Regions from separate parts of the Streptomyces sp. NPDC045026 genome, predicted to be linked through region 1. Evidence: riboswitches for the same ligand, from Rfam matches in the RefSeq annotation. Region 1 holds a riboswitch; the other holds the start of a gene.
What was found. Region 1 has a riboswitch for glycine ahead of gcvP (aminomethyl-transferring glycine dehydrogenase). Riboswitches for the same ligand answer to the same signal wherever they lie in the genome.

Region 1 (7,194 bases):
TCGACATAGACCTGACCGCCGGCGTCGTGCACCTGCGCGCAGATGTCGGCGACGTGCTCCTCGAACACGCCGTGCGTCGACGGGTAGGTGATCATCAGGACGGAGAGCTCGTCGGCGTACTGCTCGATCTTGGCGCGCAGGTCCACGACATCGATCTCGCCGTCGTCGGCCGTCTTCACGACGACCACCTTCATGCCGGCCATCACGGCGCTCGCGGCGTTCGTGCCGTGCGCGGACGACGGGATGAGGCAGACGGTGCGCTGGTCGTCGCCGTTGGCGCGGTGGTAGCCGCGGACGGCGAGCAGACCGGCCAGCTCGCCCTGCGAACCGGCGTTCGGCTGGAGCGACACGTTGTCGTAGCCGGTGACCTCCGCGAGGCGCTCCTCCAGCTCACGGATGAGCGTGAGGTAGCCCTGCGCCTGCTCGGCGGGCGCGAAGGGGTGCAGCTGGCCGAACTCGGGCCAGGTGACCGGCTCCATCTCCGTCGTCGCGTTGAGCTTCATCGTGCAGGAGCCCAGCGGGATCATGCCGCGGTCGAGCGCGTAGTCACGGTCGGCCAGCTTGCGCAGGTAGCGCAGCATCGAGGTCTCGGAGCGGTGCGCGTGGAACACGGAGTGCGTCAGGTAGTCGTCGCCCCGCAGAAGGCCCGCAGGCAGCGTGTCCTCGGCCGAGGCGTCGAGCGCCTCGACATCGGCGTCGACACCGAACGCGGTCCAGACGGCACCCAGTTGGGTACGCGTCGTGGTCTCGTCACACGAGATGGACACGTGGTCGGCGTCCACGAGGTGGAGGTTGACGCCCCCTTCACGCGCGGCGCCCACGATCTGGGCGGCCCGGCCCGCGGCCTTCACGGTCACGGTGTCGAAGTACGCGCCGTGCACGACCTCGACCCCGCCGGCCTTGAGTCCCTCGGCGAGCAGCGTCGCGTACCGGTGCGTGCGCCGCGCGATGCCCTTGAGGCCGTCGGGCCCGTGGTAGACGGCGTACATGCCGGCCATGACGGCGAGCAGCACCTGAGCGGTACAGATGTTGCTGGTGGCCTTCTCGCGCCGGATGTGCTGCTCACGGGTCTGCAGGGCGAGGCGGTACGCCTTGTTGCCGTCGGCGTCGACGGAGACGCCCACGAGGCGGCCGGGCAGGCTGCGGGCGAACTTCTCGCGGACGGCCATGTAGCCGGCGTGCGGACCGCCGAAGCCCATCGGGACACCGAAGCGCTGCGTCGTACCGACGGCGATGTCGGCGCCGAGCTCACCGGGCGAGGTCAGCAGCGTGAGGGCGAGCAGGTCGGCGGCGACCGTGACGACGGCGCCCAGCTCGTGGGCCTGCTCTATGACCGGCTTGATGTCGCGCACGGCACCCGAGGCGCCCGGGTACTGGATCAGGACGCCGACGACGCCGCGCTCGGCGACCTCGGCCGGGATGCCGTCGGACAGGTCCGCGACGACGACCTCGACACCGGTCGGCTCGGCACGCGTCTGGATCACGGCGATGGTCTGCGGCAGCGCGTCCGCATCGACCACGAAGGCGCCGTTCTTGACCTTGCCGATGCGCCGGGACAGCGCCATGGCCTCGGCGGCGGCCGTGCCCTCGTCGAGCAGCGAGGCTCCCGAGGTCGGCAGACCCGTCAGCTCGGCGACCATCGTCTGGAAGTTGAGCAGCGCCTCGAGCCGGCCCTGCGAGATCTCCGGCTGGTAGGGCGTGTACGCCGTGTACCAGGCCGGGTTCTCCATGACGTTGCGCAGGATGACGGGCGGCGTGAAGGTGCCGTAGTAGCCGAGTCCGACCATCGAGTCGAGGACCTGGTTGCGGTCCGCGAGCGAGCGAAGTTCGGCGAGCACCTCTGCCTCGGTGCGGGCCCCGGGAAGATCGAGTGCCTCGGCGCTCTTGATCACGTCCGGCACCGCGGCCGCCGTCAGCTCGTCGAGCGAGCCGTACCCGACCTGCGCGAGCATCTTGGCCTGCGCTGCTTCATCCGGACCGATATGGCGCTGCTCGAAGGGGATTCCCTGCTCCAGCTGGGAGAGCGGAATACGGTTGGCGGTCATTGCGGAGGCCTCCTGGTCATTGCGACCTGCGAGGGGCACCACGGCGCGGGTGCCCGAACGGCCTCCCCCTCTGTCATCTCAACCTGAGAGCTTCACCGGCGCGCCCCACATCACGAAGGGCATGCCGACTTTCACCGTCGGTGAGGGCGGAGGCCTGAACGCCCGCCCTGCTTTCCAGAGTGACCTCGTCCGTGCGGTACAGGGGCCTGAGAGATTCCGGGGAGGAGTTGCTCCTTCGGCGCCTCCGGTGTCATACCGGAGGACTCTCCCGCACAGGGTCAGCAGCCATCGCCAGCCTACCAGCGGCAACAATGCCCCCGGCTTCGAGTGGCCGCCGTCACCAATGTGCACTTTGGTAGTGCTTACGGATGAGTTGCGAGCAGCTGGAGGGCCCCGTGCAGACCGATGTCGATCCGCGCAACCTGATCGGCCGCAAGGCGTTCGACCGCAACGGAGCCAAGATCGGGACCGTCGACGAGGTCTACCTCGACGACGCGACCGGGGTCCCGGAGTGGGCGGCGATACGCACAGGCCTGTTCAGCCGGGACGCCTTCGTCCCCCTGGAGCCGAGCGAGCTGGTCGAAGGCACTCTGCGCATCCCCTTCGAACGCTCCTTGATCAAGGACGCCCCCGACTTCGGGGTCGGCCGTCACCTCTCCCCCGAACAGGAGCTCCAGCTCTACCACCACTACGGTCTCGACATCACGGCCCCGGACGACCCCGAGCCCCCTCAGGACCACGACTTCGGCAAGATCGCCGGCAACTCAGACGACACCTGACCCGGCATCCCCCTCCCGGGCCGGAACGAGCCCGGCCCCGCCCTCCACCAGCGGCAGCGGCTCCGCGGGCACGAGAGCGGGGTCGTCCGTGCGGAAGGTCCGCACCCGCCCCGGCTCCGAGTACGGCGTCTCGAAGCGCACCGTCACCCGCCCGAGCCCGCTGCCCTGCACCCACCCGTGCCCGAACTCCTCGTGCCGCACGTCGTGCCCGGCCACCCAGCGCCGGTCCGCGGTCTCCACGACCTCTTCCGCGGCCGAATGCCCCTTCTCCCCCGCACCAGCCGCCCCTTCCGTCTCACCCTCACCCTCGGCCGCGTGCGCCTCGGCCTCGGCCTCGGCCTGCGCCCGCGCCTGCGCGAACAGGTCCTCCTGCGTGTAGTCGGCCAGACCGGTCACCCCCACACCGAGCAGCCGCACCCCACCCGTCGTGTCCACGGACTCCAGGAGCCGGGCCGCCGCCTCCCGCACCACGGCGGGGTCGTCGGTGGGCCCGCGCAGGGTCTCGGATCTCGTCAGCGTGGAGAAGTCGTAACGCCGCACCTTGAGGACCACGGTCCGCCCGGACCGCTCCGCCCCCCGCAGCCGCTGCACGCACCGCTCGGCAAGCCGCTGGACCTCCGTCCGCACCCGCACCCGGTCATGGATGTCCACGTCGTACGTGTCCTCGACCGACACCGACTTGGCGTCCCGCTCGGCCACCACGGGCCGGTCGTCGTGCGCGAGGGCCATGGCGTAGAGCGAGGCCCCGTGCGACTTCCCCAGCAGCCGTACCAGCTCGTCCTCGCCGGCCTCGGCGATCTCCTCGACGGTCGTGATGCCGGCGCGTCTCAAATGGTCGCCGGTCGCGGGCCCCACGCCGGGCAGCGTGCGCACCGGCATGGGCCCGAGCATGGCGCGCTCGGTGCCGGGCACGATCAGCACCAGACCGTCCGGCTTCGCCTCCTCGGAGGCGATCTTCGCCAGCATCTTCGACGCCGCGATCCCCACCGACCCGGTCAGCCCGGTCACGGCCCGGATCTCCTCCCGCAGCCGCTCACCGACGAGCCGCGCCGACGCGGCGTCCCAGGCCACCTCACCGGCCTCCAGATCGACGAAGGCCTCGTCGAGGCTCAGCGGCTCCACCAGCGGCGACAGCTCCCGCAGCAGCCCCATCACCTGCTCACTGACCTCCCGGTACAGCCGGAAGCGCGGCACGAGGTACGCGGCATTGGGCGCGAGTCTGCGCGCCTGCCCGATCGGCATCGCGGAGTGCACCCCGAACACACGGGCCTCGTACGAGGCAGTGGCCACCACCCCACGAGGCCCGATCCCGCCCACGACCACGGCTTTCCCGCGCAGACTCGGCTTCGACGCCTGCTCCGCGGAGGCGTAGAAGGCATCCATGTCGAGATGCAGAATCGTGGGCGCGGTTCTCACATGTCCGATGCTGCCCTACGGCACTGACAATCCCCGACGGACGCATCGGCCGCGCTCACACCGCGCGGTTGCGCCGTCTCGCCAGCTCGTCGGCCGGGTTGTTCCCGAGGAGGGTCTCGCCGGTGTCGATGCGCTCCCCGTGCAGCTGCGACAGGGCGCTCTCGACGTCCCGCCATACCACGCCGACGGCGATGCCGAAGATCCCCTGACCGCCCTGAAGCAGATCATGGACCTCCGCCGGCGAGCTGCACTCGTAGACCGTGGCGCCGTCGCTCATGAGGGTCAGCCGCTCCAGATCGCCGAAGCCGCGCTCCCTCAGGTGCTGCACCGCAGTGCGGATGTTCTGCAGCGAGACACCGGTGTCCAGGAACCGTTTCACGATCTTCAGGACGACGACGTCCCGGAAGCTGTAGAGCCGCTGGGTCCCCGACCCGTGGGCGGGGCGCACACTCGGCTCGACCAGTCCGGTCCTCGCCCAGTAGTCCAGCTGCCGATAGGTGATACCGGCCGCCGCGCACGCGGTGGGTCCCCGGTATCCGACCTGCTCGGGCGTCGCCTCATCAGCCCCCTGAGCGACCACCGGCAACACCGTCGGCCGACGCGGAATGTGATCGGCCGCGTGGCCGTGAAGCGAGTACGGGCCGCTCTCCGCCGGACTGTGTCCGACGCCCCCAGCCGTACCGTCGCCGCTGCTTCTCACGCCGACCTCCTCATTGACCTGCCTTCTCGACGGTAGGCAGTCACCAGGGGTGCGTCAACGATCGCCACACTCGGCACGCCGAGTGATAATCACCCTACGAGTGGTTTCCCGTACCTCACCGCGGGGAAAGGCTAGCCGAATGGTCCGGCCGTGCCACCGGCGCGGCGGCGGCCGTCTTCCGACGGCCGCTCGCGTCACTGACTGTTGGTCCCGAAATCCTCGGGCGAAATCTGGTCGAGGAATTCGCGGAACTTCTCCACCTCGTCCTCCTGCTCGTCCGGGATCGCGATCCCGGCATCATCGAGCACACCGTCACTGCCGTAGATCGGCGTACCGGTGCGCAGCGCGAGCGCTATGGCGTCCGACGGGCGGGCACTGACCTCGACCCCGCTCGAGAACACCAGTTCCGCGTAGAAGACGCCTTCGCGCAGGTCCGTGATGCGTACTTCCGTGAGCTCCTGCCCGACCGCCTCCAGCACGTCCTTGAAAAGGTCGTGCGTCAGCGGGCGTGCGGGAGCCATGCCCTGCTGTGCGAAGGCGATGGCCGTCGCCTCCCCCGGTCCGATCCAGATGGGGAGGTAGCGGTCGCCTCCCACTTCACGCAGGAGCACGATCGGTTGGTTGGAGGGCATTTCGACCCGGACACCTACGACGTCGAGCTCGTTCACACAGCAACCCTAGGACGTGCCCGGCAGGTTTGGGTAGTCGGGCACCCGTCGATCGCCGGTCGCACACCGCGCGAGCGCCCCTCGAATCAGGGCAGACGCACGCCGAGCGCGGTCTGCACAAGGGCCCCGTGAAGCTTCACGGTCAGCCCTGCCAGCTCCTTCGCGCGGGCCTGGGCGTGCGCCCTGGTCTGGGGATTGCGGTGCCGTCGCAGGGGTGCGACGACCTGGTCGACCAGACCTGCCTCCCGGTCGGCCGCGGCCTTCATGGCCCGCAGATGCCGTGGCTCGATCCCGAAGCGGCCCAGTTCCATGACCAGCTCGGCGACCGTGACCGCTTCCGCGTCGTATCCGCCGTCGGGGAGCGGCGCGATGAGGCCGTACGACTCCCACTCGTCGAGCTCGGGAGACTCGATCCCGGCGGCGGCAAGCAACTCGTCACGGCCCACACGGGCCACTGTCGGGCCCTCGCCGCCCCCCAGGGCCTGACCGTCCTCTCCCTCGCCCTGTCGCGCCGGAGAGGGCAGCGTGATCGCTTCCCCCCGTTCCAGGGCGTCGAGCTGTTCCTTGATGACCTTCAGCGGCAGGTAGTGGTCCCGCTGCATGCGCAGTACGTGCGCGAGTCGCTCGACGTCGTCCGGGCTGAACTTGCGGTACCCCGAGGGGGTTCGCTGCGGCTCGATCAGCCCTTCCGACTCCAGGAACCTGATCTTGGAGATGGTGACTTCGGGGAACTCGTCGCGCAGCACGTTCAGCACGGTGCCGATGCTCATCAGCCGACTGTCCGTGAGGGCGATGCCGTGACCGGCACCGCCCTTCGGTGTTTGAAGCATGGACCTTCCTGACAGGTCAGATGCCCCGCTGGCTCGCGTAGAAGACCAGCCGGTACTTGCCGATCTGCACCTCGTCGCCGTTCGAGAGCACGACCGAGTCGATCCGCTCCCGATTGACGTACGTACCGTTGAGGCTGCCCACGTCGCTGACGGTGAAGGCGCCGTCGGCCCCGCGACGGAACTCCACATGACGGCGCGAAACGGTCACGTCGTCAAGGAAGATGTCGCTCTGCGGGTGCCGTCCCGCCGTGGTCAGCTCACCGTCGAGGAGGAAGCGACTGCCCGAGTTCGGACCGCGTCGCACCACCAGGAGCGCCGAGCCGAGCGGCAGGGCGTCGACGGCGGCCTGGGCCTCCGGGGAGAGCGCCGGCGACAGCGTCTGACCGGTGACTTCGGCGTCGTAGGCCTCAAGGCCCGAAATGGAAATCGTCGAGGTCGTCTCGGACGGACGCTCGGCTCCGGCGCGCAGAGGCGCACCGCAGTTGGAGCAGAACCGGCTCGCCTCGGCGTTGCGGTTTCCGCACCTCGTACACACCTGTGCCGACATGGACGGATCCTCCTGCCGCGGCTGCCCCGCGGGGGCATGGGACGCATACGGATCGGAGGTAAACCCTCCACCCGCACTTGAGGTTGACGGTTCCCCGAAACCTATGCGGCCGGACGCGGCATGGTCAACAGCCGACGCGCCCTGTCCGCCCGAAATGTCACCACCCTGCGGACCGACCTGATCACGGAACAGCGGACGCTCCGCCCCCT
Region 2 (7,194 bases), on a different contig from region 1:
AGCTCGTCGCCCGTGCGGAAGGGGTACTTGAGGACCGTGTCCTCGGGCACGATCGGGTTCTCGCCGGCCACGGCATCTTCGTCGATGACGAAGCCGCCGCCCACCGAGTAGTACGTCTTCTCCAGGACGAGGGCGCCCTCGTGGTCGTAGGCGAAGATCGTCATGCCGTTGGCGTGGTACGGGAGTGCCTTGCGGCGGTGCAGGACCAGGTCCTCGTCGAAGCTGAACGGGATCTCGTGGACGCCGAGCAGGCTGATCTTCCCGGAGGTCTTGATCGCTTCGACGCGGTCGTCGGCCTTCTCCACGTCGACGGTGCGGGGCGAGTCGCCCTCCAGGCCCAGCAGGACCGCCTTGGGGGTGCCGTGGCCGTGTCCGGTGGCGCCGAGGGAGCCGTAGAGCTCGGCGCGTATCGCGGCGGTGTGGGCGAGCAGGCCCTCGTTCTTGAGGCGGCGCGCGAACATGCGGGCCGCCCGCATCGGGCCGACCGTGTGGGAGCTGGACGGGCCGATGCCGATCGAGAACAGGTCGAAGACCGAGATGGCCACGGGGGAACTCCTAGGTGGGTTTCGGTGGACGCCGTTGTCTGCCGGGGTCGTGCGCAGGGTGCTGCTGGGGGCGGTGCATGGGGCGGGGCACCGCTCTCACTGTCCAGTGTGCGCGGTGCCCCGAACTTTCATACGTACAAATGCGTACGAAACTACTTCAGGCCGGGGTACAGGGGGTATTTGTCGGCGAGGGCGGTGACGCGGGTCTTGAGGGAATCCGCGTCGTACTCCGGCTTGAGGGCCTCGGCGATGATGTCGGCGACCTCGGTGAAGTCCTCGGCCTGGAAGCCGCGGGTGGCCAGGGCCGGGGTGCCGATCCGCAGGCCCGAGGTGACCATCGGGGGACGCGGGTCGTTGGGGACCGCGTTGCGGTTGACGGTGATGCCGACCTCGTGGAGGCGGTCCTCGGCCTGCTGGCCGTCCAGCTCGGACTCGCGCAGGTCGACCAGGACCAGGTGCACGTCGGTGCCGCCGGACAGCACGTTCACGCCGGTGGCGCGGGCGTCGTCCGAGGTCAGGCGGGCGGCGAGGATCTGGGCGCCCTCGATGGTGCGCTGCTGGCGCTCCTTGAAGTCCTCGCTCGCGGCGACCTTGAAGGAGACGGCCTTGGCGGCGATCACGTGCTCCAGGGGGCCGCCCTGGAAGCCGGGGAAGACGGACGAGTTCAGCTTCTTCGCGAAGTCCTTCTTCGCGAGGATGATCCCGCCGCGCGGCCCGCCGAGCGTCTTGTGCGTGGTGGAGGTGACCACGTCCGCGTACTCGACCGGGTTGGGGTGCAGCCCGGCCGCGACGAGGCCGGCGAAGTGGGCCATGTCGACCCACAGGTAGGCGCCGGTCTCGTCCGCGATGCGGCGGAACGCGGCGAAGTCGAGCTGGCGCGGGTAGGCGGACCAGCCCGCGATGATCACCTTGGGGCGGTGCTCCTTGGCGAGGCGCTCGACCTCGGCCATGTCGACCAGGCCGGCCTCGTCGACGTGGTACGCGACCACGTCGAACTGCTTGCCGGAGAAGTTCAGGCGCATGCCGTGGGTGAGGTGGCCGCCGTGGGCGAGGTCCAGGCCCAGGATCGTGTCGCCGGGCTTGGCGAGCGCGAAGAGGGCGGCCTGGTTGGCGGAGGCGCCGGAGTGGGGCTGGACGTTGGCGTACTCGGCGCCGAAGAGGTCCTTCACCCGGTCGATGGCGATCTGCTCGGTGACGTCGACGTGCTCGCAGCCGCCGTAGTAGCGGCGGCCGGGGTAGCCCTCGGCGTACTTGTTGGTCAGGACCGAGCCCTGGGCCTCCATGACGGCGACCGGGGCGAAGTTCTCCGACGCGATCATTTCCAGCGTCGACTGCTGACGGAGCAGCTCGGCGTCGACCGCGGCGGCGACGTCCGGGTCGAGCTCGTGCAGGGGGGTGTTCATGAGCGACATGGTCGTGGTGTCCCTAGTTGCCGGAGCCGGAGAACGCGTCGTACTCGTCCGCGGAGAGCAGGTCCTTCGGCTCTTCCGAGATGCGGACCTTGAACAGCCAGCCGCCCTCGAACGGGGCGGAGTTCACCAGCGACGGGTCCTCCACGACGTCCTGGTTCGCCTCGACGACCTCGCCGGTGACCGGGGAGTACAGGTCGCTGACGGACTTGGTCGACTCGAGCTCGCCGCAGGTCTCGCCCGCGGTCACCGTGTCACCGACCTCGGGGAGCTGGGCGTAGACGACATCGCCGAGCGCGTTGGCCGCGAACTCGGTGATGCCGACCGTCGAGACGCCGTCCTCGGCGCCCGACAGCCACTCGTGCTCCTTGCTGTAGCGCAGCTGCTGGGGGTTGCTCATGATCTGAATTCTCCTGTACGCGGGTGGGTGCTGCGGAACGAGAGGGGTGTGCGCTGGGTTACTTCCGGCGCCCCCTGTGAGGACGGTCGGGCTACTTCTGGCGCTTGTAGAACGGCAGCGCCACGACCTCGTACGGCTCGTGGGCGCCGCGGATGTCCACGCCGACGCCCTCCGTGCCCGGGGCGGCGTGTGCCGCGTCCACGTAGGCGATGGCGATCGGCTTGCCGAGCGTGGGGGAGGGGGCGCCGGAGGTGACCTCGCCGATCACCTGGCCGTCGGCGACCACGGACATCCCGGCGCGCGGCACCCGGCGGCCCTCGGCGATCAGACCGACGAGCTTGCGCGGCGGAGCGGTCTCGGCGCGCAGGGCCGCGGCCTCGAGCGCCTCGCGGCCCACGAAGCGGCCCTCGTTGCCCGTCTTCTCGAACTTCACGACGCGGCCGAGACCGGCGTCGAACGGGGTCAGCGCCGTCGTCAGCTCGTGCCCGTACAGCGGCATGCCCGCCTCCAGGCGGAGCGTGTCACGGCAGGAGAGGCCGGCGGGGACGAGGCCCACCGGCGCGCCCGCGTCGGTCAGCGCCTGCCACAGCTTCTCGGCGTGCTCCGGGGCGACGAACAGCTCGAAGCCGTCCTCGCCGGTGTAGCCGGTGCGGGCGATGAGGGCCGGGACGCCGGCGACGGTGCCGGGCAGGCCCGCGTAGTACTTGAGGCCGTCCAGGTCGGCGTCCGTGAGGGACTTCAGGATGCCGGGGGACTCGGGGCCCTGGACGGCGATCAGCGCGTAGGCGTCGCGGTCGTCACGGACCTCGGCGTCGAAGCCGGCGGCGCGCTCGGTGATCGCGTCGAGGACGATCTGCGCGTTGCCCGCGTTGGCGACGACCATGTATTCAGGAAGACCGGCGTCGTGCTCGCCCAGGCGGTAGACGATCAGGTCGTCGACGATCCCGCCGTCCTCCTGGCAGATCATGGTGTAGCGGGCGCGGCCGGGGCCGATCGTGGACATGTTCCCGACGAGGGCGTAGTCCAGGAGGTCGACGGCCTGCGGCCCGGTGACGGTGATCTCGCCCATGTGTGAGAGGTCGAAGAGGCCCGCCTTGGTGCGGACCGCGAGGTGCTCGTCGCGCTCGCTGCCGTACCGCAGCGGCATGTCCCAGCCGGCGAAGTCGGTCATCTTCGCGCCCAGCGAGCGGTGCAGGGCGTCGAGGGCGGTCTTACGGGGGACGTTGCTCATGAGTGGTGCTCCAGGATCCCAGGCATGACAGACGAGGGCGATGGTCTTCCTCCCCATCTGTCATCGGAACCTGAGAGGTTCGCCGGCGCCACACGTACGGGTGGTCGCGGCTTGCACCTTGGGTGGAGCGGCCGAGGGCCGCCCGCTTTTCAGATATGCCTCGCCCGCGCGGTACGGGGCCTGAGAGATTCAAGGGAGGAACTTGCTCCTTCGGCGCCCCCGGGGACGCGTAGGCGTCCGGGGAGCTCTCCCGCGCGGATTCAAGCGGCCGGTATGCAGTTGGTCGTGCTCTTGGCGCGCACATCATTGCATGCCGACCGTACGGGGAAACCACTTGTACGGCATTACCGTCTCTTTACACTTGGCGGGCAAGGGTGGCGTGACCGGAGCGGGGAGGACGATCACGGTGCACAAGGCAGTGGCGGGTGCGTACGCGGCGACAGGGGTCGCGCAACGGGCGGTGTCCCGCCCCGGGCCGTTGGCAGGGCGCGGTCCCGTCGTCAGGGATCTGCGCGGCAGGCGCGGGCGTACCCCGCGCCGTCTCGGCTTCGCGCGGGGTGACCTGATCGTGGTCTCGGGGCTCCCGGGCAGCGGCAAGTCCACGCTGATGAGCCGCGTGGTCGGCGGCGGGGGAGCCGTGCGTATCGACTCGCAGGACACCCGCGACCGCTGGGCGGCCCGGCTGCCACGGCTGCTCCCGTACGCCGTGTACCGCCCGCTCGTACGGCTCGCGCACTTCGTCGGGCTGCGGCGGGCCCTGCGCTCGGGTGGCAGCGTCGTCCTGCACGACTGCGGCACGCAGGCCTGGGTGCGGCGCTGGCTGGCCAGGGAGGCCGGGCGGCGCGGCGCGGATCTGCACCTGATGCTGCTCGACGTCGACGCGGACACGGCGCTCGCGGGCCAGCGGGACCGCGGCCGCGGGGTCTCGCGCTACGCGTTCGCCCGGCACCGCCGCGCGGTCGCGGTCCTGGTGCAGTCGGCCGAGCGCGGTGACCTGCCGTGGGGCTGCGCGTCCGCCGTGCTGCTCGACCGGGACGCGACGGATGTGCTGAACGGGATCGGGTTCGAGGGGAGTTGAGCGACCGTGACCCTCTGTGCGCAGGTGGATGCGGAGGGTGCCGTGTCACTTGTACGCGCTAGGGTTCGGCCGCAGACAGAGCGGTTCCAGAGCGGGTGGTAGGCACATGGACATTCCGGCGCAGGCTCACGCACACCCGTACGGCGGGTGGCCGGCCAACGAGCTGGAGGAGGTGCTCGCCGCCTCCCTCGGGGTCGGCTCGGCGGGCGGACGGATCGTCGAGGTCCTCGGGCGCAGCCAGGTGTGGATACCGCTGCCCCAGGGCGGCGGGCCCGGCAGCCCGAACCTCGACCTGCCGACGCTGGAGATCGAGGGCCAGGCCTATGTGCCCGTCTTCAGCTCGGAGGAGCAGTTCCTCGCGGTCGTCGGCGACCGGATGGGCTGCACGGTCGCGCCGGCCGTCGAGTTCGCGCGCGGGCTGCCCCCGCAGGTCGGGATCGCGGTGAACCCGGACGGCGCCGTCGGCATCCCGCTCCCCCCGCCCGCCGTCGCCGAGTTGTGCAAGTCGGGGCGTACGCCGCTGGACGGGCCCGCCGCGGGCGGCCGGGTCAGCCTCTACGAGCCCGACTGGCAGGAGGACCCGGTCGACTTCCTGGCCGCCGTGCGCGAGGAGTTCGAGGCGGCAGGCGTCGTGCTCACCGCCCGCCGCTGCCTCGCCAGCGTCGAGGGCGGCGACCCGCTCCTCTTCGTCGGCGTCGAGGTGTCGCAGTGGGAGGGTCCCGCGCGCAACCTGCCCATGGACGCCCTGGGCCGCGCCCTCGGCCGGGCCCCGGCGCCCTGGCCGGTGAACCTCGTCCTGCTCGACATCACCCAGGACCCGGTCGGTGACTGGATGCGCGCCACGCTGCGGCCGTTCTACACGCAGGGTCACTGAAAGCCCGGCGCCGGTCCCCGTTCGGGGACGGCACGGGAATGCGGTCGACCGCGCGTACGTCAAGTCGGTGTCAGGATCGCCGCTTAAGCTGGTTTCATGACCTGTCTGGGCGGTCCCGCCGCGGGGAGCGGGTCGAAATCGTCGGGTACGTCACGAAGGGGCGGTTACGGGTGAGTGCGTCGGGCACGGCCGCGGCCGGTCAGGTCGAGCACATGCTGCGCCAGGTGACGCCGGGGCGTTACGACGCCTACGAGGCGCTGCTCAACGCGCTCGCGGACGCGGGCACCGGCCAGGTGTGGATGCTGCTCTGGCACGGCCAGGCCGGATCCCCCGACGCGCAGTACGGGAACATGGAGGTCGAGGGCTTCTCGTACGCCCCCTGTGTCACCTCCGCCCAGGAGCTGTCCGCCTCCGGCTGGAGCCGCGCCTACGAGGTCGTCGGCGGTGTCGACGCGGCCCGCACGCTCTACCCCGACCACTACGGCCTCTGGCTCAACCCGCACGCGCCCGGCGGCGGCGTCGGCATCCCGTGGCTCGACCTGCGCCGGATCGCGGGCGGCCTCGACCGTCAGCCCGCCGGGCCCCTGCGCCTGAGCGACCCCGCCATCGAGATCCCGCAGTTCTACGCCCTGCTCACGCAGAACGCGCACCGCACCACCGCGATCCGCTCGCTGCGCCGCGCCTGGGTCCAGCCCACGCTCGGTGCGCCCTATCTGGCGATCGGCCTCGATGTGTACGACACGTCGCCGGTGTCCGTGGACGCGGTGCGCGCGATGATGCAGCAGTCGGTCGTCGCCGTGCCCGAGGGACTGCCCGTCTCCACGGTCGCGATGTCCGACGAGCACGACCCCGTCGCCATGTGGCTGCGCGCCAACGCCCGCCCGTTCTACGACCGCGAGGCCCACGCGGCCCCGGCCGCGCCCGCCCCCGCCGCGGGGTACGGGTACCCGCCGCCGCACGGGACGTACTGAAACCGTTCACCGCGGGCCCTCGCTCCAACTGCCGCCGGAGACATCCGGGTTGACCCGGCCCCATTCCGCCCCGTTTTAGGGTGAGTCGGCGCAGCACCCGGGCATTCTCGCCACATCGGTCACCGTGTCGTATTCCGGACCCGACGCGGCTCTGCCGGGTCGGCGTGAATTGTCCGCTCAGCCGGTTCCCGCGTCCGCATAATGCACGCCTGCCGCCTCATCACGGTTGCGCAACCTTTCACGGGGAAGTCTGGCGGCTGGTCGCAAGCGCATTGAAGACTCCCTGCAGACACGGGGTTTCGACTCTGTGTACGAGCTGAACGGTCAACTGCGGGGCCATGCCTCCGGACTGTCCAGCGCGCGAGACAAGATCAAGCCGCTACCGCGGCGGGCGTGGGCCGGCCACAGTCGGCCGAGAGGGGTCAACCACACCGTGACCGCACCGATCGAGACCACTGGGGCCCAGGCCGAGGTGCAGCCCGAGGCTGTGCTCGCCGGCACCAAGGGGCAGCAGATCGAGGGGCGTTCCCTCGGGCGTATCGCCTGGAACCGCTTCAAGAAGGACAAAGTCGCCGTCGCCGGCGGCGTCATCGTCATTCTGCTCATCCTCATCGCCGCCTGCGCGCGCCCCCTGCAGCACCTCTTCGGCCTCGACCCGAACACGTTCCACCAGGACCTCATCGACC

Region 2: another riboswitch for glycine. It lies ahead of gcvT (glycine cleavage system aminomethyltransferase GcvT); the one in region 1 lies ahead of gcvP (aminomethyl-transferring glycine dehydrogenase).

What each region holds. Positions count from the first base shown of each region.
Region 1 covers NZ_JBWKIS010000028.1:5,941-13,134, reverse strand. Annotated here, with positions in the region: gene gcvP (aminomethyl-transferring glycine dehydrogenase) at 1-2,045, opposite strand, end outside; glycine riboswitch at 2,230-2,326, opposite strand; gene AC07EJ_RS37360 (PRC-barrel domain-containing protein) at 2,441-2,824, shown strand; gene AC07EJ_RS37355 (DNA polymerase IV) at 2,810-4,240, opposite strand; gene AC07EJ_RS37350 (MerR family transcriptional regulator) at 4,296-4,940, opposite strand; gene AC07EJ_RS37345 (bifunctional nuclease family protein) at 5,135-5,608, opposite strand; gene ftsR (transcriptional regulator FtsR) at 5,695-6,438, opposite strand; gene AC07EJ_RS37335 (FHA domain-containing protein) at 6,455-7,194, opposite strand, start outside.
Region 2 covers NZ_JBWKIS010000003.1:464,673-471,866, forward strand. Annotated here, with positions in the region: gene AC07EJ_RS09500 (L-serine ammonia-lyase) at 1-545, opposite strand, end outside; gene glyA (serine hydroxymethyltransferase) at 698-1,957, opposite strand; gene gcvH (glycine cleavage system protein GcvH) at 1,971-2,354, opposite strand; gene gcvT (glycine cleavage system aminomethyltransferase GcvT) at 2,446-3,585, opposite strand; glycine riboswitch at 3,633-3,744, opposite strand; glycine riboswitch at 3,745-3,848, opposite strand; gene AC07EJ_RS09520 (AAA family ATPase) at 3,986-4,663, shown strand; gene AC07EJ_RS09525 (enhanced serine sensitivity protein SseB) at 4,770-5,537, shown strand; gene AC07EJ_RS09530 (enhanced serine sensitivity protein SseB C-terminal domain-containing protein) at 5,708-6,508, shown strand; gene AC07EJ_RS09535 (ABC transporter permease) at 6,942-7,194, shown strand, end outside.